One region of the Methylophaga sp. F7 genome, then DNA from elsewhere that is predicted to be linked to it. Evidence: predicted binding sites of a transcription regulator. Region 1 holds the regulator's gene; the other holds the start of a gene.
What was found. The regulator PhoB, encoded in region 1, activates phosphate uptake and scavenging genes when phosphate is short. The targets are predictions, from matches to a motif close to GNNTGTCATAAAACTGTCANAT.
Positions count from the first base shown of each region.

Region 2: speA (biosynthetic arginine decarboxylase) is a predicted target of PhoB. The motif match lies at 8,731-8,752, and genes of this name have one in related genera.

Region 1 is NZ_CM166511.1:2,997,439-3,008,849, reverse strand. Features, by position in the region: partial or broken gene dsbD (protein-disulfide reductase DsbD) at 1-1,025, opposite strand, end outside; partial or broken gene AC08OG_RS15085 (inorganic phosphate transporter) at 1,185-2,832, shown strand; gene arsJ (organoarsenical effux MFS transporter ArsJ) at 2,891-4,114, shown strand; gene phoB (phosphate regulon transcriptional regulator PhoB) at 4,196-4,888, shown strand; gene AC08OG_RS15070 (DUF3329 domain-containing protein) at 4,901-5,173, shown strand; gene phoR (phosphate regulon sensor histidine kinase PhoR) at 5,221-6,189, shown strand; gene AC08OG_RS15060 (PstS family phosphate ABC transporter substrate-binding protein) at 6,331-7,287, shown strand; gene AC08OG_RS15055 (ABC transporter permease subunit) at 7,443-9,719, shown strand; gene pstA (phosphate ABC transporter permease PstA) at 9,732-11,399, shown strand; gene pstB (phosphate ABC transporter ATP-binding protein PstB) at 11,399-11,411, shown strand, end outside.
Region 2 is NZ_CM166511.1:1,852,911-1,864,321, reverse strand. Features, by position in the region: gene dapA (4-hydroxy-tetrahydrodipicolinate synthase) at 1-836, shown strand, start outside; gene bamC (outer membrane protein assembly factor BamC) at 855-1,889, shown strand; gene AC08OG_RS09420 (MBL fold metallo-hydrolase) at 1,889-2,656, shown strand; gene purC (phosphoribosylaminoimidazolesuccinocarboxamide synthase) at 2,668-3,378, shown strand; gene AC08OG_RS09410 (O-antigen ligase family protein) at 3,765-5,474, shown strand; gene AC08OG_RS09405 (pilin) at 5,636-6,043, shown strand; gene AC08OG_RS09400 (ATP-dependent zinc protease family protein) at 6,248-6,745, shown strand; gene rimK (30S ribosomal protein S6--L-glutamate ligase) at 6,742-7,647, shown strand; gene AC08OG_RS09390 (succinylglutamate desuccinylase/aspartoacylase family protein) at 7,647-8,702, shown strand; gene speA (biosynthetic arginine decarboxylase) at 8,812-10,761, shown strand; gene AC08OG_RS09380 (saccharopine dehydrogenase family protein) at 10,786-11,411, shown strand, end outside.

The DNA.
Region 1 (11,411 bases):
TGACTGATAAATAACAAGGCACCTGCTAATGGTGGAGCCAGGCAGGGCCCGACAATTAATCCTGATAGCAGCCCCATCAATGCCACGCCGGCTAGTGTACCGCCCTGCTGACGGTGGCTGAGTTGATGCAACCGTTGTTGCAGAGCATGTGGCAACTGCAATTCATAAAAGCCAAACATCGATAACGCCAGTAATAGCAAAATGCCAACAAAGCCTGATATTACCCACGGATTTTGCAACATGGCTTGGAGATTGCCGCCGAGTAAACCAGTCAATACACCAGCGACTGTATAAGTGACAGACATGGCCAGTACATAAGTAAGTGACAGAATAAACGCCCGGCGGGTCGTAATATGCTCACCCTGGCCGACAATAATGCCGGACAAAATCGGAATCATCGGGAAAACGCAGGGGGTAAAGGCCAGTAATAAGCCGAGCCCCAAAAAACCAAACAGAATTTGCAACAGATTGTCATTTTGCAGACGCTGTGAAATTTCATCCTGCTGACTTACCGGCGTTGAAGATAGTAGTGAGGCCGGGGCCGGGGTTTGTGTCTCAGTGGTTGCAGTCTTGCTTACTACGGTTGTTGCCGGTAACTCCAGATCGAAGGTTTTGCGTGTAGGGGGGTAACAGATGCCAAACGTTTCAGAGCAGCCCTGATAATGGGCCGTTAATGTGATGCTGGTCGGTTCGGACTGAGTACGTATCAGCGGCAGCTTGATCTGCACATCGCTTATATACACCTCGGATAAACCAAAATATGCATCATTTTTCATATGCCCGCTGGGCAAAGTAAATTCACCCAACTGTACAGAGTCATCCCCGATTATTTCGAAGCGAATTTTATTCTGATACAGATAATTTCCTTCCATTATCTGCCAGCCTGCCAATATCGTTTCGGGATCAGTTACTACCGCTTCAAAGTCAAAGGCTTCATCAACTTCAGGAGGAGAGTCTGCACTGTCGAAACCAAATTTCTCCAACAGGCTCGGGCGCGCCTGTGCGGAAAAACTGCTGAGCAGCATGAGCAGGATTAAAAATTGTTTCATTACATTATCGCCACTGATTCATTACATTTAGAGACCATTCTAGCAGTCGAACGTTACACGGGTGAGTGCAACAGGATGTCATGTTGTCTTTAAACTGTAATAATTGGCTTCTTTTTGGCGAAACACAGGTGTCTTGTGGAAATCAAAACCATTCATAAACTTGAAAAACAGGCCTACAAAAAAAGCCATGCCGAATTAGCCCGAATAGGCTTCGCCCTATTTTTCCTCGCTGGCATTCTTGCTTACAGTTTTGCTACCTCCGGTGGTGTTCCCAATAACCTGTTTCTAGCCATTGCCGCCGTGTTCGGTGGTTATATGGCGATGAATATCGGTGCCAACGATGTAGCCAATAACGTTGGTCCGGCGGTCGGCTCCAAGGCGCTGACCATGGGCGGCGCAATTATGATCGCAATGATTTTTGAGGCAGCCGGTGCCTTTATCGCCGGTGGCGAAGTGGTGTCGACTATTAAAGGCGGCATTATTGATATCAAGCAATTTGGTACCGATACCGAAACCTTTGTCTGGGCCATGATGGCTGCATTATTAGCAGCGGCTTTATGGCTTAATCTGGCAACCGTCGCCGGAGCGCCTGTATCAACTACTCACTCAATAGTGGGGGGTAATGGGCGGTGGTATGGCTGCAGCCGGTTTCAATATTGTTGATTGGAACACCATGGGCGCCATTGTCAGTTCCTGGATTATTTCGCCATTGATGGGAGGCATTATTGCGGCCTCTTTTTTATTGGCTATCAAAAAAACCATCATTTTTCGCGACGACAAAATTCAGGCTTCCTATCGCTGGGTACCGATTTATGTTTCGGTGATGGCCTGGGCTTTTTCCACTTATCTGGTGCTCAAAGGGCTTAAGCAAGTATGGGGTCAATTTATAAATACGCTGAATGGACTGCCAATTGTCGATTTAGCTCCGCAAGCCAAGCCCAGTTTTTTGGTTGCTGCATTGATTGGTTTGTTGATTGGGATGCTGGTGTTCTGGATCGTTAAAAAGTCTCTGGCCAGTAACCTGCAATACATGAAAAATGATCGTGCCAGTGTCAATGCACAATTCACTATTCCATTAATCTTCGCAGCGGCCTTGTTAAGTTTTGCCCATGGTGCGAATGACGTGGCAAATGCCATCGGTCCTCTGGCCGCAATAAATGACGCTATTATGTCAGGTGGTATCACCGATAAAGCTGGTATTCCGCTTTGGGTCATGGCTGTGGGGGCGCTAGGTATTGCTATTGGTTTGGGCCTGTATGGTCCAAGACTGATTCGTACCGTAGGCGGTGAAATTACCGAGCTGGATCAGATGCGAGCCTATTCAATCGCTATGGCTGCTGCTTTGACCGTCATCATTGCCAGTCAGCTCGGTTTGCCGGTCAGTACAACGCATATTGCGATTGGTGGGGTATTCGGGGTTGGATTCCTGCGTGAATGGCTGGATGAATCAAATAAAATCGAACGCCAGATTGATCGCGAAAAAGCCGAAATCAAAGATGATAAAAAGATGCTCAATGCACTACGCGGGGAATTGAAAAAGCTGGAGAAAAAACCCTCCAAAACCGTGGATGAATATCAACGTATTACCGAGCTTTATCGGCTGATTGAAGAGGAAGAGTCCGCGCTGAAAAAAGCCAAAAAAGTCCTCAAAAAAGAAAAGAAAAACCTGTTCGTTAAACGCGATATGGTGAAAAAGATTGTCACAGCTTGGGTGGTAACCGTTCCAGCAGCGGCAACCTTGTCAGCCTGCATCTTCTTTATGATAAAAGGCATCATGCTGTAATCAAATCTTCATTAAACTGACATATTATTTTCAGCTTATTTGTCAGGATGATTTGAACATGCTGAATAAACTTAAAGCATTGCCCATTGCGATTCAGCAATATCTGGTAGTGACTTTCAGCTACTGGGCGTTTACCGTGTCCGACGGTGCATTACGCATGTTGGTTGTATTGTTTTTCCATCAACTGGGTTACAGCCCGCTTGAAGTGGCAATGCTGTTTGTTCTGTATGAGTTCTTCGGCATAGTGACAAACCTGGTCGGTGGCTGGCTGGCCGCCAGATTAGGGTTAAACGTCACTATGCATCTGGGCTTGTTATTACAGGTCATTGCATTGGCAATGCTGCTGGTGGATCCGCAGTGGCTCACCGTGGCTTATGTCATGGTCGCGCAGGCGCTCTCCGGTATTGCCAAAGATTTGAATAAAATGAGCGCCAAATCCAGTATCAAAATGCTGGTGGCTGATAATGCGCAATCAACCTTATTTAAATGGATATCCATCCTTACCGGCTCCAAAAATGCCCTGAAAGGGGTTGGCTTCTTTGTCGGTGCGGCCCTGCTTTCCTGGATCGGTTTTCGTGGCGCCATACTGGCTATGGCGGTTGTGCTTCTGGTAGTGTTGATTTTCAGCATCGTCATGTTGCAACGCGACTTGGGTAAAGCCAAAAACAAACCAAAATTCAGTGATATCTGGTCAAAAAGTCCGCCGGTTAATCATTTATCGTTGGCACGGTTCTTTTTGTTTGGTTCTCGAGATATCTGGTTTGTGGTGGCCTTGCCGGTGTTTTTGCATGCCCAATTACAGTGGTCACCTATTTATGTCGGTGGCTTGCTGGCGGCTTGGGTAATTGCTTACGGTATTGTGCAAGCGCTTGCGCCTAAACTGACTGGCTTTTCCAGGCAAAACGCTCCTGATGGCTATCATGTCTGGCTATGGTCCTTACCCCTCTTTGTGTTGCCGTTATTGATTGCCGCCTCGGTATATTTTGAATGGGCTGTCATACCGGCTTTAACTGTCGGCTTGTTAATTTATGGCGCTATCTTTGCGATCAATTCTGCAATCCATTCCTATCTTATCGTGTCATATGCTGATGCGGCTGGGGTGTCGCTGGATGTCGGTTTTTATTACATGGCTAATGCGGCTGGAAGATTGTTTGGTACATTATTATCTGGCTGGGTCTATCAGGTTTCCGGGTTAGCAGCATGTCTGGTCATTTCTGCCTTAATGATTCTGTCCGCCAGTTTTATTTCAAAAATGTTACCGCGCAAAGACCAGACTGTATAAAGCTTTCAGCGTTGTTATCAAATTGTCATATTTAGCCGTTAAGCTTTACTCTTAGAAAAATAGTTCAGGAAAAAATCGGATATGAGCATATCAGTATTACTGGTTGAAGATGACGCCGCCATTCGTGACATGATTAATTTCAGTCTGCGTCAGGCGGGATTTACCTGCGAAGCAGTCAAGGATGGCGAAACGGGTCTGGATTGGTTAAAAAATCAACAGCCAGACATGATTTTGCTGGATTGGATGTTACCTGGAATTGATGGCATCGAGTTTATCCGCCGTCTGCGTGCCAATGAGTTTTTAGCATCCATTCCCGTGATCATGCTTACCGCTAAGGGTGAAAGTGAAGATATGGTGAAAGGTCTGAGCGTCGGTGCTGATGACTATATAAATAAACCGTTTTCCCCACCTGAATTAATTGCACGAATTAAAGCGGTTTTACGTCGTTGTCGTCCGATGGAAGATGACGAAGCACAGAAACTGCAGATGGGTGAACTGGTCATGGATACCAAAAGTCACCGGGTATCGGTGAATGGTGAACGCATTGAATTGGGACCGACCGAATTCCGTTTACTACACTTTTTTATGAAAAACCCAGAACGCGCTTATAACCGTTCCCAGCTGCTGGATTTTGTCTGGGGCGATACCGTATATATAGAGGAGCGCACAGTGGATGTGCATATTCGTCGTCTGCGTAAGGCGCTGGAACCCAGCGGCCATGACAACCTGGTACAAACCGTTCGCGGTGTCGGTTACCGTTTTTCTGCTGAATAGCAGGATCGTCTGATGCAATGGGATTATTGGCGTTTACTGACGGTGCTCAGCCTGGCCGGTTTTATTGGATTGGTCTTAGGTCATATGTTGGCCTTCATGTTTGTTGCCGCGCTTATATACATCTTCTGGATGCAGAGTAAATGGAACCAGTTGCAGGCATGGCTGGATAAACCTAAGAAAAACAGTTCTCCGCAAGCCGAAGGGGTTATTGATGACGTGTGTCGGCAGATAGAACAGATGCGCGCACAAAACAGCAACCGTAAAAAAAGCTCACCGGTTATTTAAAACGTTTCCAATCGGCCACTGCGGCTTTACCTGATGCGGTGGTGGTAATGGGCGAGTTTGGCCAGGTCAGTTGGGCCAATACCTCAGCCATGACGTTATTGGGAATCAACTGGCCGCATGACAATGGCGTCAGAGTCAATAATCTGGTTCGCGACCCGGCATTCCAAAAATTACTGGAACTTGATGGTGATGCCGAGGAATCGGTTATAGCCGTTTCACCGATGAATGATCGCATTCAGCTTGAATTCAAAGTCGTTCGGTATGCCAGCAAGGACAGGTTGCTGATCGCCAGAGATATCACCCAGACACAGAAACTGCAGCGTATGCGGCGTGATTTTGTGGCCAATGTATCGCATGAATTGCGTACACCATTGACGGTTTTACGGGGGTATCTGGAAACCTTGACCACGGAAAGTGATCAAGAGCTCTGGCAACAGGCATTACCGGTAATGCAGCAACAAAGCCAGCGAATGCATCTGATGATCAAGGATCTGCTGGCGTTATCCCAATTGGAAACCGGTGAAAAGCCGCTGCAACACCGACCTACAGATATCTGCAAGTTGCTGCATAGCGTTGTTGAGGATGCCAAGCGATTGGAACATTTTCATCAGCATCAGATCAACCTGCACTGCCTGAGCGAAAAATGGTTGAAGGCAGATGCTGATGAACTTCGCAGTGCAATCTCCAATCTGGTGTTTAACGCGGTCAAATATACCCCAGCAGAAACCCAGATCGATGTCAGATGGGATATCGAAGGTGAGTTTGCTGTTATTGAGGTAAAAGATACCGGTGAAGGTATCGCCCAACATCATCTCGACCGCTTAACAGAACGCTTTTATCGTGTTGATAGTGGTCGTGCCAGGGAAACCGGTGGTACAGGACTGGGGCTGGCTATCGTCAAGCATGTGTTGCAACGACACAAAGCTGAGCTGATGATTCAGAGCGTTATTGGTGAAGGATCAAATTTTAAGTGCTGTTTTCCCGCCAAAAGTGTGATGGATAAAATAGACATTTAGCCTTACTGACTACTGTTTTCGGTCATGTCACAGTATTGTCATATTTCTTTCATATCCTTGTCACAGTTAATCGCGATACTGCTCGGGTGCTCAACGCGGTAAGCGTTGGAACTTATTTTTAACCCAAGGAGTTAATGACTCATGTTCAAGAAAAAATTTGCTTTATACGGCGCCGCTTTGGCAATGACGTTTTCCGCTGCCAGCTTTGCAGACGTCGATCCAAACCTGCCAGAGTATGAAAAAACAAGCGGTGTTTCAGGTAGCTTATCAAGCGTCGGTTCTGACACATTAGCTAACTTGATGACCTTGTGGGCAGAAGAGTTCAAACGTGAATATCCTAATGTCAGCATCCAGATTCAAGCGGCTGGTTCTTCAACTGCGCCTCCTGCGTTAACTGAAGGTACATCAAACGTTGGGCCGATGAGCCGTGAGATGAAAGACAGCGAAATCAAAGAATTTGAAAACAAATACGGTTACAAACCAACAGCTATCCCTGTTGCTATCGATGCCCTGGCTGTTTATGTGCACAAAGACAACCCAATTGAAGGCATGACTATCCCTCAAGTTGATGCGGCTTTCTCAGCAACACGTAAGTGTGGTTATTCAGAAGACATCACTGACTGGTCACAATTAGGTGTTGAAGGTCTGGGTTCAATCCAGTTATACGGTCGTAACTCAGTATCAGGTACTTACGGTTACTTTAAAGATAACGCTTTGTGCAAAGGTGACTACAAAAACACTGTAAATGAGCAACCAGGTTCAGCTTCAGTTGTTCAAGGTGTGACTAAATCAACCAATGGTCTGGGCTATTCCGGTATCGGTTACAAAACATCAGGCGTAAAACTGGTTCCGTTAGCAAAAGAAGCTGGCCAACCTTTCATTGAAGCAAGTGGTGAAAATGCTGCTGATGGTTCTTATCCAATGTCACGTTTCCTGTGGGTTTATGTGAACAAAGCACCAAACAAACCTATGTCACCAATTGATCGTGAATTCATGAAAATGATTCTGTCTAAAGTGGGTCAAGAAGTGGTTGTTAAAGATGGCTATGTACCACTGCCAGCTAAAACAGTTGCAAAATATATGGAAATGCTGAAGTAATATTGCGAATTAAAATCACCCCGCACATTGCAGGATGTGCGGGGTTTTTTTATCTAATAGCGTTAATCAATTTGTCTGCAGATTGATTAGCAGTATTAAAATTAAGCAATCATCATGTTGCGTGCGTATTTCTTAAGTGGAAAGCAAATCAGATTATGGCTGAGCAAACTATTGAAAACAGCGTTATAGCTGCTGCTAATTCAAAAACGGCCCGCCGTCGGCGAAATTGGCGCGAGTTTAAAGATAAATTAGCGCGGGTCGTTGTAACAGGTGGTGGCATCATGGTGATTGTCGCCATCGTGCTGATCTTCTTTTATCTGTTATATGTGGTCATTCCACTATTCAATAGCGCCGATCTGCGAACCGAACAACAATTTAAACAAGAGCCAATCAATAATGTTCATCTGACCCTGGATGAATATAATGAAGTGGTTTTGTCGCTGGACGATAAGGCAAATTTACGCTTTTTTAATGCGCATAATGGCAATGAAATAGCCACTTACGACTTACCCATTCCGCCAGCAAATACCATCAGCAGTTTCTCTGCAGGCACGGCCTCTACCGGAGTGTTTGCTTATGGACTGGACAATGGTCAGGCGATAGTCTTTCAGGAAGCCTACAAAATCAGTTATCCGCAGGGAACACAGCGACTGATTACACCAGAGATCCAGTATCCCATTGGTGAAAACCTGGTTGAAGTGGACCCACAAGGACAGCCGCTGCAGATGCTGACGGTTCAAAGCTATGATGATCTCACCACCTTGGTGGCACTCACTGCTGATAATCGACTGGTTATGTCGCGGATTACCAAGGATGTGAACTTTCTTGATGAAACCGACTTTACATTGGACAGCGAAAACCGCGAAATCCTATTGGATAGTAATGCTCCGGTGTCGAAGATTCGGCTAGATATCGATCAGCGTGAGTTATATGTCATTCACAATAATGGTGATATTGCCTATTACGACGTACAGAACATAGACGATGTCAGAATGCTGCAGCGGGTCAGCGCAGTACCTGAGGATGTTGAAATTACAGCAGCAGAATTCCTGACTGGCGGTATTTCAATATTAATAGGACGCAGTGACGGACAGATTGACCAGTGGTTTCCTGTGCGTGATGCTGACAATAATTACTCCATTGAGCGGGTCAGAAGCTTCTCTGAACAAACAGCACCTATCCGCAGCATCCTGGCTGAACAAGCTCGTAAAGGCTTTGTTGCGTTGGATGATACCGGTGATATCGGTATTTATCACACTACAGCAGAGAGAAATCTGTTAGTTGAGAACATTCTGGACGACGCCAATGCCAAAATGGCCCTGTCACCCCGGGCAAATGGCCTGATAACGGTTGCAATGAATGGTGAAACGCAGTTTCATGAAATTGAAAATGAACACCCTGAAGTTTCCTGGCATTCTTTATGGGAAAAAGTCTGGTATGAAAGTCGTAGCGAACCTGAGTATCTTTGGCAGTCTTCGTCTTCCAGCAATGACTTTGAACCGAAACTCAGTCTTACCCCATTAACGTTTGGCACCATTAAAGCGGCATTTTACGCCATGATGGTCGCAGTACCGCTGGCCATTATGGGAGCGATTTTTACGGCCTATTTTATGTCGCCACGGATGCGTAATCTGGTCAAGCCGACCATTGAAATCATGGAAGCTTTACCAACCGTTATTCTAGGGTTTCTGGCCGGTTTATGGTTGGCCCCGCTGGTGGAAAACAACCTGCCTGGTGTTTTCAGTATTCTGATCCTCACTCCCATTATGGTGTTGCTCACAGCCTGGCTATGGACCAAATTACCTAAATCATTGCGCCAGCGAATTCCAGATGGTTGGGAGGCGGCGATTTTAATTCCAGTCGTTATTTTGGTCGGTATTGTTTCGATGAAATTAAGTCTGCCATTGGAAAACCTGTTATTTGATGGTGATATGCCAGGTTGGCTGGAATCAACCGGTATCGGGTATGACCAGCGTAACTCGTTAGTCGTCGGTATGGTAATGGGCTTTGCTGTTATCCCAACCATTTTCTCGATCACCGAAGATGCCATTTTCAGTGTGCCCAAACAATTGACCATCGGCTCACTAGCTTTGGGTGCAACACCTTGGCAAACCTTAACAAAAGTGGTGTTACTCACCGCCAGTCCGGCGATTTTTTCGGCCGTTATGATCGGTCTGGGGCGTGCGGTAGGTGAAACGATGATTGTATTGATGGCGACTGGTAATACGCCAATTATGGACTTCAATATTTTTGAGGGATTCAGAGCCTTATCAGCCAATATCGCGGTAGAAATGCCTGAAGCAGCAGTCAACAGTACCCATTATCGTGTGCTGTTCCTTGCAGCGCTGGTGCTGTTCTCAGCGACCTTTGTGTTTAATACCCTTGCAGAGTTGGTTCGCCAGCGTCTGCGTAAGAAATATAGCAGCCTTTAAACAGAGATCAGCATGTCTAATTCAACATTTAAATCCTGGTATCAAAGTGGTAGTCCGTGGGTCTGGCTGAATGCCGGTGCGGTTTCCATCAGTCTGATCGCGGTTATTGGTCTGGTCTTATTGATAGCGGTTCGTGGCCTGAGTCATTTCTGGCCAGCAGATATTATGTCGGTGGAATATAACGAGCCTGGTTTGGAGCCGACGGTTTTAATCGGTGAAAGAGTAGATCATGAAGTGGTTCCTGCCGAAAGAGTACCTTCTGATTACCAGCTAAAAGAAGGTCAGATTAGTGTTGAGCGTTACCTGCTGAAAATCGGTAATCGCGACCAGTTCGGCCTGGATTTCCGCTGGATCAACAAAGACTGGATGGGGGAGGTCAGCTACCCGCAAGATATCCTGTCTATTGAACGTCGTGAATGGGGGCATTTCTATGGTTATCTGCTGTCCGTGCAGCAACAGGGCGAAACGGTAGCCGATGGTGAACAGGCCTGGCCAGAGTTTCAGCAACGGCTGGACCGTAGCAATAACCTGGTTGCTGAAATCAAATATATTGAAAAGATCGAAATCGGCAAAATAAATCAGGCACTTGAATCTTTGCGTCTGGATGAGCGGCGTCTGGAGCTGGATAACGTACCTGAAGATAATGCTGCCTATGCCGAGATTGAAGCTGCAAGAGCGGTACAAAATGAAAAATACGCAACATTACAAACCCGTCTCAGCGAGTTAAGCCAGGCTTTGATACGTGATCAGGTGGTCATGCAAATGTCCAATGGCGATGAAGTGGTCATTCCAATGGCGAAAATCGTCGATGTTGTGAAGCCGAACGACATGAATCGTTTCGAAAAACTGCAGCACTATTTTCATGAAGTATGGAAGTTTATTTCCGGCGAGCCACGCGAAGCCAATACTGAAGGCGGGATTTTCCCGGCGATTTTCGGCACCGTGATGATGGTATTGATTATGTCTGTAATCGTCACGCCTTTTGGTGTCATTGCCGCAATTTACTTGAAAGAGTATGCAAAACAGGGTTTTATAACCCGAACGATTCGTATCGCGGTCAATAACCTGGCCGGTGTTCCATCAATCGTATACGGTGTATTTGGTCTGGGATTCTTTGTCTATTTCCTTGGTGGCAATATTGATGAAATATTCTTCCAGGCTAAATTACCTTCCCCAACCTTTGGTCAACCCGGTTTGATGTGGGCGTCGCTAACCCTGGCTATTCTCACCGTGCCGGTGGTTATCGTGGCAACCGAAGAAGGTCTGTCACGTATTCCACGAGCGATGCGTGAAGGCAGTCTTGCTTTGGGTGCCACTAAAGCAGAAACCTTATGGCGTACAGTTATTCCAATGGCGGCTCCGGCTATGATGACGGGGTTAATCCTGGCGGTCGCCCGAGCTGCGGGTGAGGTTGCTCCGCTGATGATGGTGGGTGTGGTGAAACTGGCACCAGCGTTGGCGGTAGATTCTGTTGCGCCTTATCTGCATCTGGATCGTCAGTTTATGCATCTGGGCTTCCATATTTATGACGTGGGTTTTCAGAGCCCGAACGTTGAAGCAGCACGTCCACTGGTATATGCCACAGCATTTCTGTTGTTGCTGATAATTGTAGTGTTGAATTTAACGGCGATTAGTATCCGTAATCGTCTGCGTGAAAACTTTAAAGCGAGTGATAACTAATGGAAGCAGTCA
Region 2 (11,411 bases), 1.1 Mb from region 1:
ATGGCTCGTTAGACGGTGAAAGCCTGCGCAAGCTCGTTGATTTTCATATTCAAAATGGCACCAGTGCGATTGTGGCTGTCGGTACTACTGGTGAGTCCGCTACATTAAGCATTGATGAGCATACAGATGTAATTCGTCAGGTGGTGGAGCAGGCTGCGGGTCGCATTCCCGTCATTGCCGGTACCGGTGCCAACTCTACCGAAGAAGCCATTGAACTGTCCCATTACGCTAAACAATTAGGTGTTGCGGCCGTTCTGTTGGTCACACCTTATTACAACCGACCGACTCAGGAAGGTTTGTATCTGCATTTTAAAGCGATTGCTGAAGCGGTGGATATTCCGCAAATCCTCTATAACGTTCCAAGCCGCACAGCCTGTGATTTATTACCGGAAACCGTTGGTCGTCTGGCCAAAATCGGCAATATTATCGGTATTAAAGAAGCGACCGGAGATGTACGAAGAGTGTCGTTAATTAAGGAACTGTGTGACGATAGTTTCGAACTTTATACCGGCGAAGATGCCAATACCGTTGATTTTATTCTGGCGGGTGGTCGTGGGGTCATTTCAGTGACTGCGAATGTGGCACCTGCCTTAATGAGCCAGATGTGTGAATCTGCTTTGAAGGGTGATGCTGATAATGCCCGTGAAATAAACGATAAATTATCTTTACTGCATCAGCGGTTATTTTCTGAATCCAATCCTATTCCGGTTAAATGGGCTCTCCATGAAATGGGTCTGATACCGGAAGGGATACGTTTACCAATGACAGTTTTGTCTGAACAATTTCATCAACCGGTTCGTGAGGCGCTGGTCACTGCCGGTGTTCTGAATCCCTAAGTGAGTGAATGTAATTAAATGAACACAAATCGTTTTAAGTTGAAAGCCTGTGGAGTGCTGGTCGCAGTAAGCGTTTCAGGTTGTGGGTTAATGCCATCACTGGATGAGGTTGCTCCTGATAATACCCAAAAGTATCGTAAAGCAGAAACAATGCCACCGTTGGACATTCCACCTGACTTGAGCACATCACGAATCAACGATCAAATCGCTGGCAATCAGCAAAGCTCAGCAACGTATTCCGAATATGAAGAAGCCAGCACCAATCCATTAGCAGCGCGTTATAACATCACTCCAGAATCCAAACCTGCTTTATCGGGCGAGGGGGATGATCGGCATCTGGTCGTTCCGGGAGACCGTGATGAAACCTGGCAACGTATTGAAGCTTTCTGGGCGGATATCAATATGAATATTCACCGTAAAGATCAGCGTATTGGTCTGATGGATACCCAGCCGGACGTTGATGGCTATGCCTATCGTGTTCGTATGGAGCGCGGAGATGTAAATCGTTCGGCTCGAGTTTATGTGAATGGTGTAGATGATACCAATCGCAACAATCAGAAAGATGAAGCGATGCTGCGTCAGTTGGCTGAATATCTTGGTGGCTTATACCAACAGGATAAAGCACGTGCTGAGGCCTCTTTGCCAAGCTCAGCAGCACAACAAACTGAAGCGCGTGTCATTTTGTTGGATGAAGCCGAAGGTCAACAGGCTTTATTGGTGGAGCAGGAATTCACTACCGTTTGGGATCGTGTCGGTCGGGTATTGGATAGCCGTGGTTTTGCTGTTGAAGATCGTGACCGTTCACGTGGTACATATTACGTGCGCTACCTGGATCCATTTAACGAAGCTGAGAGAGAAGAACCTGGCTTCTTTGGTCGTATGGCTTTCTGGAAAGATGACGATGAGGTGGCGCCTGAAGAGTACTACTACATCAAACTTATTTCAGATGCGTCAGATACCCGTATAACCGTACTGGATTCTGAACAGGTTCGTACTTCTTCAGAAACAGCGAAACGTTTACTGGGTCTGATTCAGGAACAATTGACTCAATAATGCGCTTTGCATCACTTGGCAGCGGTAGCCGGGGCAATGCAACACTGATTTCACAGGGAAAAACCACAATTCTGGTGGATTGTGGTTTTTCTGCTCGTGAAACTGAAAAACGTCTGCGGCGTGTTGGTCTGACGTCTTCGGACCTCACCGCTATTCTGGTGACACACGAGCATGCCGATCATATCGGTGGCGTTCGAGTTTTATCACAGAAATTCAATATTCCGGTTTATGCCACACCCGGCACGGCAGCAGGTTTACCTGTTGATGTGATGCCGCATATTCACGAGTTTAGCTGTCATGAGCGTTTCAATGTTAATGATATTGAAGTCTCACCGTTTCCGGTGCCACACGATGCGCGTGAACCCAGTCAGTTTGTGTTCCACAACGGTGATTTCCGCTTAGGCCTGTTAACCGATGTTGGTTTTATCACACCGGTGATCGAGTCAGCTTTGACGTTGTGTGATGGGCTGATGCTGGAAGCGAATCATGATATGGCAATGCTGGATCAGGGGGAATACCCGGAATATTTAAAACAGCGGGTCGGTGGACGTTTTGGTCATTTAAATAACGTGCAATCTGCCGAATTACTTGCGAAAATTGACACCTCACGCTTGCAACACATTGTTGCAATGCATATCAGCGAAAAAAATAATTCTCCGACCTTGGTGAGTCCTTTATTTGCTGATGCACTGAACTGCACACCAGACTGGATTGGCATCGCTGAACAAGATGCCGGATTTGACTGGCGCGAACTTAAAAAAGCCTAAGAGAAAACACCATGCAAAAATTACAGCAACTTTATGCCGGTAAAGCCAAAAGCGTCTTTGCTACAGAAGACCAGGATTATGTTGTGCTCAGTTTTCGGGACGATACATCGGCATTTGATGGTGAACGTATCGAACAATTAAGCCGTAAAGGTGAGATTAATAACAAGTTTAATGCATTTATCATGGAGCAATTGGCCAACGCGGGTATTCCGACGCATTTTGAAAAACTGCTTAGTGCCAATGAAGCGCTGGTCAAAAACATGAAAATGATCCCGGTGGAATGTGTGGTGCGTAATGTGGCTTCAGGCAGTCTGGTCCGCCGGCTTGGCGTGGAAGATGGAATGGAGCTTAACCCGCCGGTATTTGAGTTTTTCCTGAAAAATGATGCTTTACATGACCCAATGGTTAATGAATACCATATCGCCACTTTTGGCTGGGCTACCGATGAACAGGTCCAACGCATGAAAGCGTTGACCTTTGAAGTCAATCAGGTGTTGAAAAAACTGTTTGCCGATGCCGGGATGATTCTGGTGGATTACAAACTGGAATTTGGTGTGTTCAAAGACGAAGTCTATCTCGGTGATGAGTTCAGCCCGGATGGATGCCGTTTATGGGATGCTGAAACCCGTAAAAAACTCGATAAAGACCGCTTCCGTCAGGGATTGGGTGGTGTTATCGAGGCCTACGAAGAAGTTGCTCAGCGAATTGGTGTGCCTTTGTAGTTGATATAAGCACAGAGACACAGAGGGCACAGAGGTTTTAAAAGATTTATCCGCAGATTACGCAGATTATTCACGTCATAATATCGAACGGACCTTGTTTCATTAATCTTAAGATTGATGAATTTAAAAAACTCAGTAGGTTGGCGTTGAGCCTGCGAAGCCCAACATCTTGTTTATGTCGGGTTACGCTGCGCTAACCCGACCTACATTATTTTTAAACTGTGTTTCTGTGGTTTGTATTCTTTTAATCTGCGCCCATCTGCGTAATCTGCGGATAAAAATACAGCTGATATGAAATAGTCGTTGTTTCTATCCAACGCTCCTTGCCACTCGATCAATCAGCCGACATAATCCTTTTTTGTTTATTCGCCAGAACAGGGAAGCTTATGTCGCGTTATCTCTCAAAATACCCACTATTGCCGCAGCAGCCAATTGAATGGTTACTGGCATTACTCTTCCTGGTATCTCCCTTTTATCTGGCCTCCAGTCTCGGTGGCACTGGATTTGATCTACCATTTAATATCACCGTCTGGGCGGCGGCGACATTAGTTATTGCTTATTCAGTCTGGTATTTCTGTGGGCAGGAAAAGCTGCTTCTTCCAGCAAATTACAAAGGTCTTTTGGCGTTACCTATTGGAATTCTGCTGGCTGCAGCACTTGCTGGCGTTCAGGATCCAATTACCTGGCTGTTTCGAATTGTGTATGTGATGGCAGGGGTTATTTTTCTGTTTGGTCTATTTCAGTTTCGGCTGAAAAACACCGATAGGATTTTGTTGCTGATTGCTATTGCAACCCTTATCCATAGTCTCGTTGGTGTTATTCAATTGTTTGAGTTACCAATTTTGCAGAATTGGATCCCACGTACCTCGATAGTGACTGCTACCGGTGTTTTTCAACAGGTCAATGTGATGGCCAGTTTCCTGACTACCGGCATATTGGTTTCAGTTTATCTTTGTTTAAGACCGATTGCTTATAAGCGTTTTTATCTAAAAGTCTTTTTACTACTAACCATAGGTATTGCGGCTTATGTGATGGTTGCAACAGGTTCAAGAATAGGACTGTTATCAGGCGTATTAGGATTACTAATGTTGCTCATAGCCTATCGAAGTCAAGTCAGTAAAAACTGGAAAACGATGGTTTCTGCTTTATTGCTAATTGTGGTGGCCAGCTGGTTAGCAAAAGAAGGGTTACACAGAACATTTGATAAATCTTACCAAATGGTAGCAGCGCAATATTCAGATCAACGTCTGAGTATTTACCGAATTTCTCTTGATGCTTTTTCTGAAGCCCCAATAAGAGGACATGGTATTGGCAGTTTCCTGGAAAAATTTGGCTTGGCTTCTTCTGCGTTTTATCAACAACATCCTACTGCAAATATGCCAGGTTATATAGCCCATCCACATAATGAACTTTTGCAATGGGCCATTGAAGGAGGATTATTGGCTTTACTGGGCATTCTTATAGCGATGTTCAGTGTGTTGTGGTTCGTATTCAAACATAAACATCAAAGAATACTTGCCTATCTTGCATTATTACTACCGATAACTTTTCATACACAAGTTGAGCATCCCTTTTACCTATCCTCATTTCACTGGTTTATTTGGTTAACATTATTATTTGGATTACTTAACCATCATTTAAAATTCAAGCAGAATCTGCTTAGTGAAGCAGCGAATAAATCACTTCGGGTTTTAATCCTGCTTTTGCTAAGCATTTCATTAGTCTTTTTATGGCAAACCGCACTGGCGCAACAGCAGCTATATACCTATTTGACTCAATCCCAGCAATCTCCCCAACTTAATCATGTGTTAAGTAATATGTATTACAAAAACTATGCTGAGAAGATTGTCATGCGAACACATCTGCATGATGCAATTGTAAGAAAGGATGCAGAAAAACTTATTCAGGTTGTGAGTTGGTTTGAATACGAACTGAATAAAAAACCAGAGTTAAAACTATTTGAAGACGTAATTAATGGTTATTTTGCTATGGAAAAGCCTGAAAAGCGTTGTGAAACCATTCGTAAAAGTTTGGAGTATTACCCGGCAAATAAAGTTTTAATTAAACTACAAAAAGATTGTTTAGCAAGAAACTGACAAAAAACGTCATAAACTGACGTGCCTGAGTAATTTGCGAATATTGAAAATAAATATTTAAATCTTAACTAACTGTTTTTAAAAATAAAAAAACATTGGCATGGAGAGTGCTCTATTAATTTGGAGCACAAAGCTTGTCGTCTATTTACGGAGATTGAAATATGAAAAAAACACAACAAGGTTTTACATTAATTGAATTAATGATTGTTATCGCGATCATTGGTATTTTGGCGGCAATCGCTTTGCCTGCGTACCAACAATATACTGAACGTGCCCGTTTTTCTGAGGTGGTATTAGCAACTTCTCCTCATAAAATTGCTTTTGAAGTTGCAGCTCAATCTGGTCGCCTAACGGCTTTAGCTGATGCTGATGCTGGTTCTAATGGTATTCCTGGTGCTGTAGGTGCATCTGGATTTGTTAATAGTGTCACAATGGTTGATGGTGTTATTACAGCTACAAGTCAAAATATTAATGCTGCTAATGATGATTATACATTAACTCCAGATGGTATAACCGCACCTATCCAATGGACAGTTGGTGGCTCTTGCTTAGCAGCCGGCCTTTGCTAATAAATATTGTTGAATTTTGTTAAAAGCCCCGATTCATCGGGGCTTTTTTGTAAGGAGCGGGTTAATTTTCAACATTAAAATATAATTGATATAACTATAAATCAGATATAAGTTTCACTAAAATCCGAAATATCTAAAATCCTTTTTGACAGCTGTCCCTAAATTGCTTTCAATTGCCCCATAAATTCTTAATTGGGGAATCCCGTGGAAAATTATCCAAAAATAATCACTGTTGGCTGGCGAGAGTGGTTGAGCTTGCCTGAGTTGGGTATTCAACAAATCAAAGCCAAGGTGGATACTGGAGCCCGAACTTCCGCCATCCATGCCTTTTCGGTTGAGCCGATTGATAAGAACGGTGAGCTTTGGGTAAGATTTGGGGTGCATCCCAATCAACATGATACCGAGACGGAAATCTGGTGCGAAGCGCGAGTTAAGGACGAGCGCAACGTTACTGACTCGGGTGGTCACACAGAAAAACGTTATGTAATTGAAACGCCACTGAGCGTTGGCGGGCATAGCTGGCCGATTGAAATTACCCTGACCAATCGCGATACTATGTTGTTTCGAATGTTACTGGGACGTACTGCCATGACGACTGGTAATATATTGGTTAATCCGGCATTGTCCTATCAAGCAAGCCCCGCATTCCACGACACTACCCAAGCGCCTAGAGATGAAGCGCTTGATGGAGAATCTGCATGAAAATAGCCATTTTGTCCCGTAATTCGAAGCTGTATTCCACTCGCCGATTGGTTGAGGCAGCGGAGGCACGAGGTCACGAAGTGGATGTGCTGGATGTGCTGCGTTGTTATATGAATATCACCTCGATGAAACCGGAGGTGCATTACAAGGGCGAGAATCTGACCGGTTATGATGCGGTGATTCCTAGGATCGGGGCTTCGGTGACCTTTTACGGAACTGCTGTACTGCGCCAGTTTGAAATGATGAATGTATATCCACTGAATGAGTCAGTGGCGATCAGTCGTTCACGCGATAAACTTCGCGCTCTGCAATTACTGTCACGCCGCGGAATTGGTCTGCCAGTAACGGGGTTTGCACATCGTCCGGATGATGTCGACGATTTAATCAAGATGGTCGGTGGTGCGCCGCTGGTGATTAAATTATTGGAAGGTACCCAGGGCATCGGTGTGGTATTGGCAGAGACTGCTGGGGCAGCTGAGAGTGTTATCGAAGCCTTTATGGGCATGAAAGCCAATATCTTGGTGCAAGAATTTATCAAAGAAGCCGGCGGTGCGGATATTCGCTGTTTTGTAGTGGGTGAGAAAGTGGTTGCCGCAATGAAACGCCAGGGTAAAGAGGGCGAGTTCCGATCCAATCTGCATCGTGGGGGCAGTGCCAATTTAATCCGCATTACACCGGCAGAGCGGGCTACCGCTGTCAGGGCAGCCAAAACGATGGGTCTGAATGTGTGCGGTGTGGATTTATTGCGTTCGAACCATGGACCAGTCGTGATGGAGGTTAATTCTTCGCCAGGGCTTGAAGGTATCGAATCAGCAACCGGTAAGGATATTGCCAGTTTGATTATTGATTTTATTGAAAAGAACTCTGTTTCAGGAACCACTAAAACCAAAGGCCGTGGTTAATGCCTGACGAGTTGATTATTGCCGGGCAAAAAATCGGCCCCGGACAAAATAAAGTAGTTGATGTAGCCCTACCGGATTTGTATATGCATACCTCTTTGAGTATGCCTGTTCAGGTGATGCGTGGACGACGTGACGGGCCTGTTTTATTTGTGTCCGGTGCGGTACATGGAGATGAAATTGTCGGCGTGGAAATAATTCGTCGGCTGGTTAGAAGTAAACGGCTTAAAAGCCTTAAGGGGACGTTGATAACCATCCCGGTGGTTAACGTATATGGTTTTATCAATCAAACGCGTTATCTGCCAGACCGCCGGGATTTAAACCGCTGTTTTCCCGGTTCTGAAGAGGGTTCTCTGGCGGCGCGCCTCGCCAATCTTTTTATGAGCGAGGTGGTGAATAAGTGTACCCATGGCGTAGATTTGCATACTGCAGCCATACACCGCGATAACCTGCCACAGATTCGTGCAGCGTTGGATAATCCTGCCGTTGAAGAAATGGCGAGAGCATTTAATGCCCCGGTTATTTTGAATTCAGGCTTGATTGAGGGATCTCTACGTTATGCCTGTCAGCAGGCCAATGTGCCGGTTATAGTCTATGAAGCCGGTGAAGCATTACGTTTTAATGAACTGGCGATTCGTGCTGGTGTCAGAGGCGTGTTGGCGGTAATGCGTAAGCTGGGCATGTTAACTGAATCCCGTACGAAACATTTAAAACCGGTAGAACCATTTGTCGCGCGTTCAAGCAGTTGGGTGAGGGCACCGCAAAGCGGAATTTTCAGAATGCTGGTTCCTATGGGAGCCCACGTGACCAAAGGCGATATTCTGGGAATGGTCGCGGCCCCATATGGTGATGAAAAATCGGAAACCAAAGTGGTCGCAATCTGTAGTGGCGTGATCATTGGCAGAACCAATATTCCTCTGGTCAATGAGGGTGAGGCGCTGTTCCATATTGCGCGTTTTAATCGCCCTGACGAAGTTGCGGACAGTGTGGAGGCGTTCAATACCAATCTGGATCCATCAACAGATACCAGCGTTCCAGAAGAGCAACCAATTATCTAGGCCTGCGATTCATCTCGTTACGTAGTAGTGCTGTCATAATATTTTTGCAATTTATCCGTAAAATAGTGACAATCCCGCGATTTAACTGAAGCCAAAGGGGGTCATACTGATGACACAAACCCATGCCAATCTTGATACACACTCACCTGATGTTGCCCCTGAAGAATGGAGTGCGCAACATAGCAGTAAGCTTTATGGTGTGCGTGATTGGGGGACGGATTATTTTGATATTTCCGCCGATGGCAATGCGGTCGTCAGTTTGCAGTTTGGTGAAAAGACTATTCATGTTCCATTGATCGATATTGTTAATGGAATGAAAGAGCGTGGCCTGGATATGCCCGCTGTATTACGCATTGAAAACCTGCTGGATTTGCGAATTACCCAACTGAACGAGGCTTTTGCCCGGGCGATTAAAACAGCTGGTTATAAAAATCACTATCGCGGTGTATTCCCAATTAAGGTGAATCAGCAATGCCACGTTATTGAGGAAATTGCTGATTATGGTCGTCGCTACCATCATGGTCTGGAAGCGGGCAGTAAAGCCGAATTAATTATTGCTATTTCACAGCTTCGTGACCATGACAGTTTGATTATCTGTAATGGATATAAAGACGAAGAATTTATTGAACTGGGTTTATATGCCCGTCAAATGGGGATTCCATGCTTTTTTGTATTGGAAACCGCCACGGAGCTTTCCACGATTCTGGAACGCAGTAAAGCATTAGGGATTGATCCGCTGATAGGTTTACGTATTCGTCTGGCTTCGACAGTTGAAGGTCATTGGAATGGTGACAGTGGAGACCGTTCTATTTTTGGCCTTTCTACCAATGCACTGCTTGAAGTTATCGACCAGCTCAAAAAAGCCGATATGTTGCATTGCCTGCAGTTACTGCATAGCCACTTAGGCTCACAAATTCCCAATATTCGTAATATCCGTAGTGGCGTAATGGAAGCCTGCCGTTTTTACACTGGCTTAATCGAAGAAGGCGCACCGATGGGCTATATGGACCTGGGTGGCGGTTTGGCAGTTGACTACGAAGGTGCTCGTTCTAACAGCACACACAGTATGAACTACGGCCTGGACGAATATTGCTACAACATTATCGAAACCTTGCAGGAATGTCTGGATCCGCTGGATATCGAACACCCAGTCGTCATTACTGAATCTGGTCGGGCATTGATTGCCTATTCTTCCATGTTGTTATTTAACGTATTGGAAGTCCGTGATCATAAACCTGGCACGATTCCGGAGATTGTTCCGGATGATAGTCCGGATATGCTGGTGAACCTCTATGCCGTGCTGAATAATGTAAAACTGCAGAACCTGCAGGAGTGTTACAACGATGCCATATATTATCGTGATGAATTACGTGAGTTATTCCATCACGGTCAGGCAACCCTCCGTGAACGGGCTTTAGCCGAGAATGTTTCATTGGCCATTTTGGAAAAAATCTCAGAATTGTTGCCCCAGGCACGCAGGGTTTCTGCTGAACTGGAAAGTCTGCCAGAGTTACTGTCCGATATTTATTACGGTAATTTCAGTCTGTTTCAATCGTTGCCGGATATCTGGGCAATTGATCAGATCTTCCCCATCATGCCGATTCATCGCTTGAATGAAAAACCCACTCGCGCAGCGGTCATCGCAGATATGACCTGTGATTGTGATGGCAAAATTGATTCGTTTTCCTATGAAGAGGGTATTCGTAAAACGTTGCCATTACACCCACTTATAGAGGGTGAGGAATATTATCTGAGCGTATTTCTGGTTGGAGCGTATCAGGAAACCCTTGGTGATTTGCATAACCTGTTTGGTGATACCAACGTGGTCAGTGTGCATATTAACGAGGATGGCAGCTTTGATTTTGTCCGTGAGTTTCATGGCGATAGTATTGCCGATGTACTCAGCTACGTGGAATACGATCCGAAAGTAATGCAGGAACAATTCCGGAAATTGGCTGAACAAGCTGTTCGAGATGGCAAGATTTCGGTTCCAATGCGTCAACAAATGTTACGTGCCTTCAGCGACAGCATGAATGGCTACACCTTCTTTGAAAGATAACTGCAGATTTATAAGGATTCAGCAATGTCAAAAGTGATCATTATTGGCGCCGGTGGTGTTGGCGGCGTCGTTACGCATAAATGTGCCCAATTACCGGAAGTATTTTCGGAGATTATTCTGGCCAGCCGTAATGAAGACAAATGTAAAGCCATAGCAGCGCAGCTGGATCGCCCAATCCGCACTGCTCAGGTCGATGCCGATAACGTGCCAGAACTGACTGCTTTACTGGAAAAGGAAAAACCAGATCTGGTCATCAACGTAGCGTTACCTTATCAGGATTTGCATATCATGGACGCCTGTCTGGCGGCTGGTGTTGACTATCTGGATACAGCTAACTACGAACCTTTGGATACCGCCAAGTTTGAATACAGCTGGCAGTGGGCCTATCGTGAAAAATTTGAAAATGCCGGTTTGATGGCATTACTCGGCAGCGGTTTTGATCCCGGTGCCACCAACGTTTTTACTGCCTATCTTGCCAAACATTACTTCGATGAAATCCATGAGCTGGATATTATTGACGTCAATGGCGGCGATCATGGTTATCCATTTGCCACCAACTTCAATCCGGAAATCAATATTCGTGAAGTCACGGCAGAGTGTCGTCACTGGGAAAATGGTGAATTTGTTACCACACCGGCCATGTCAAAAAA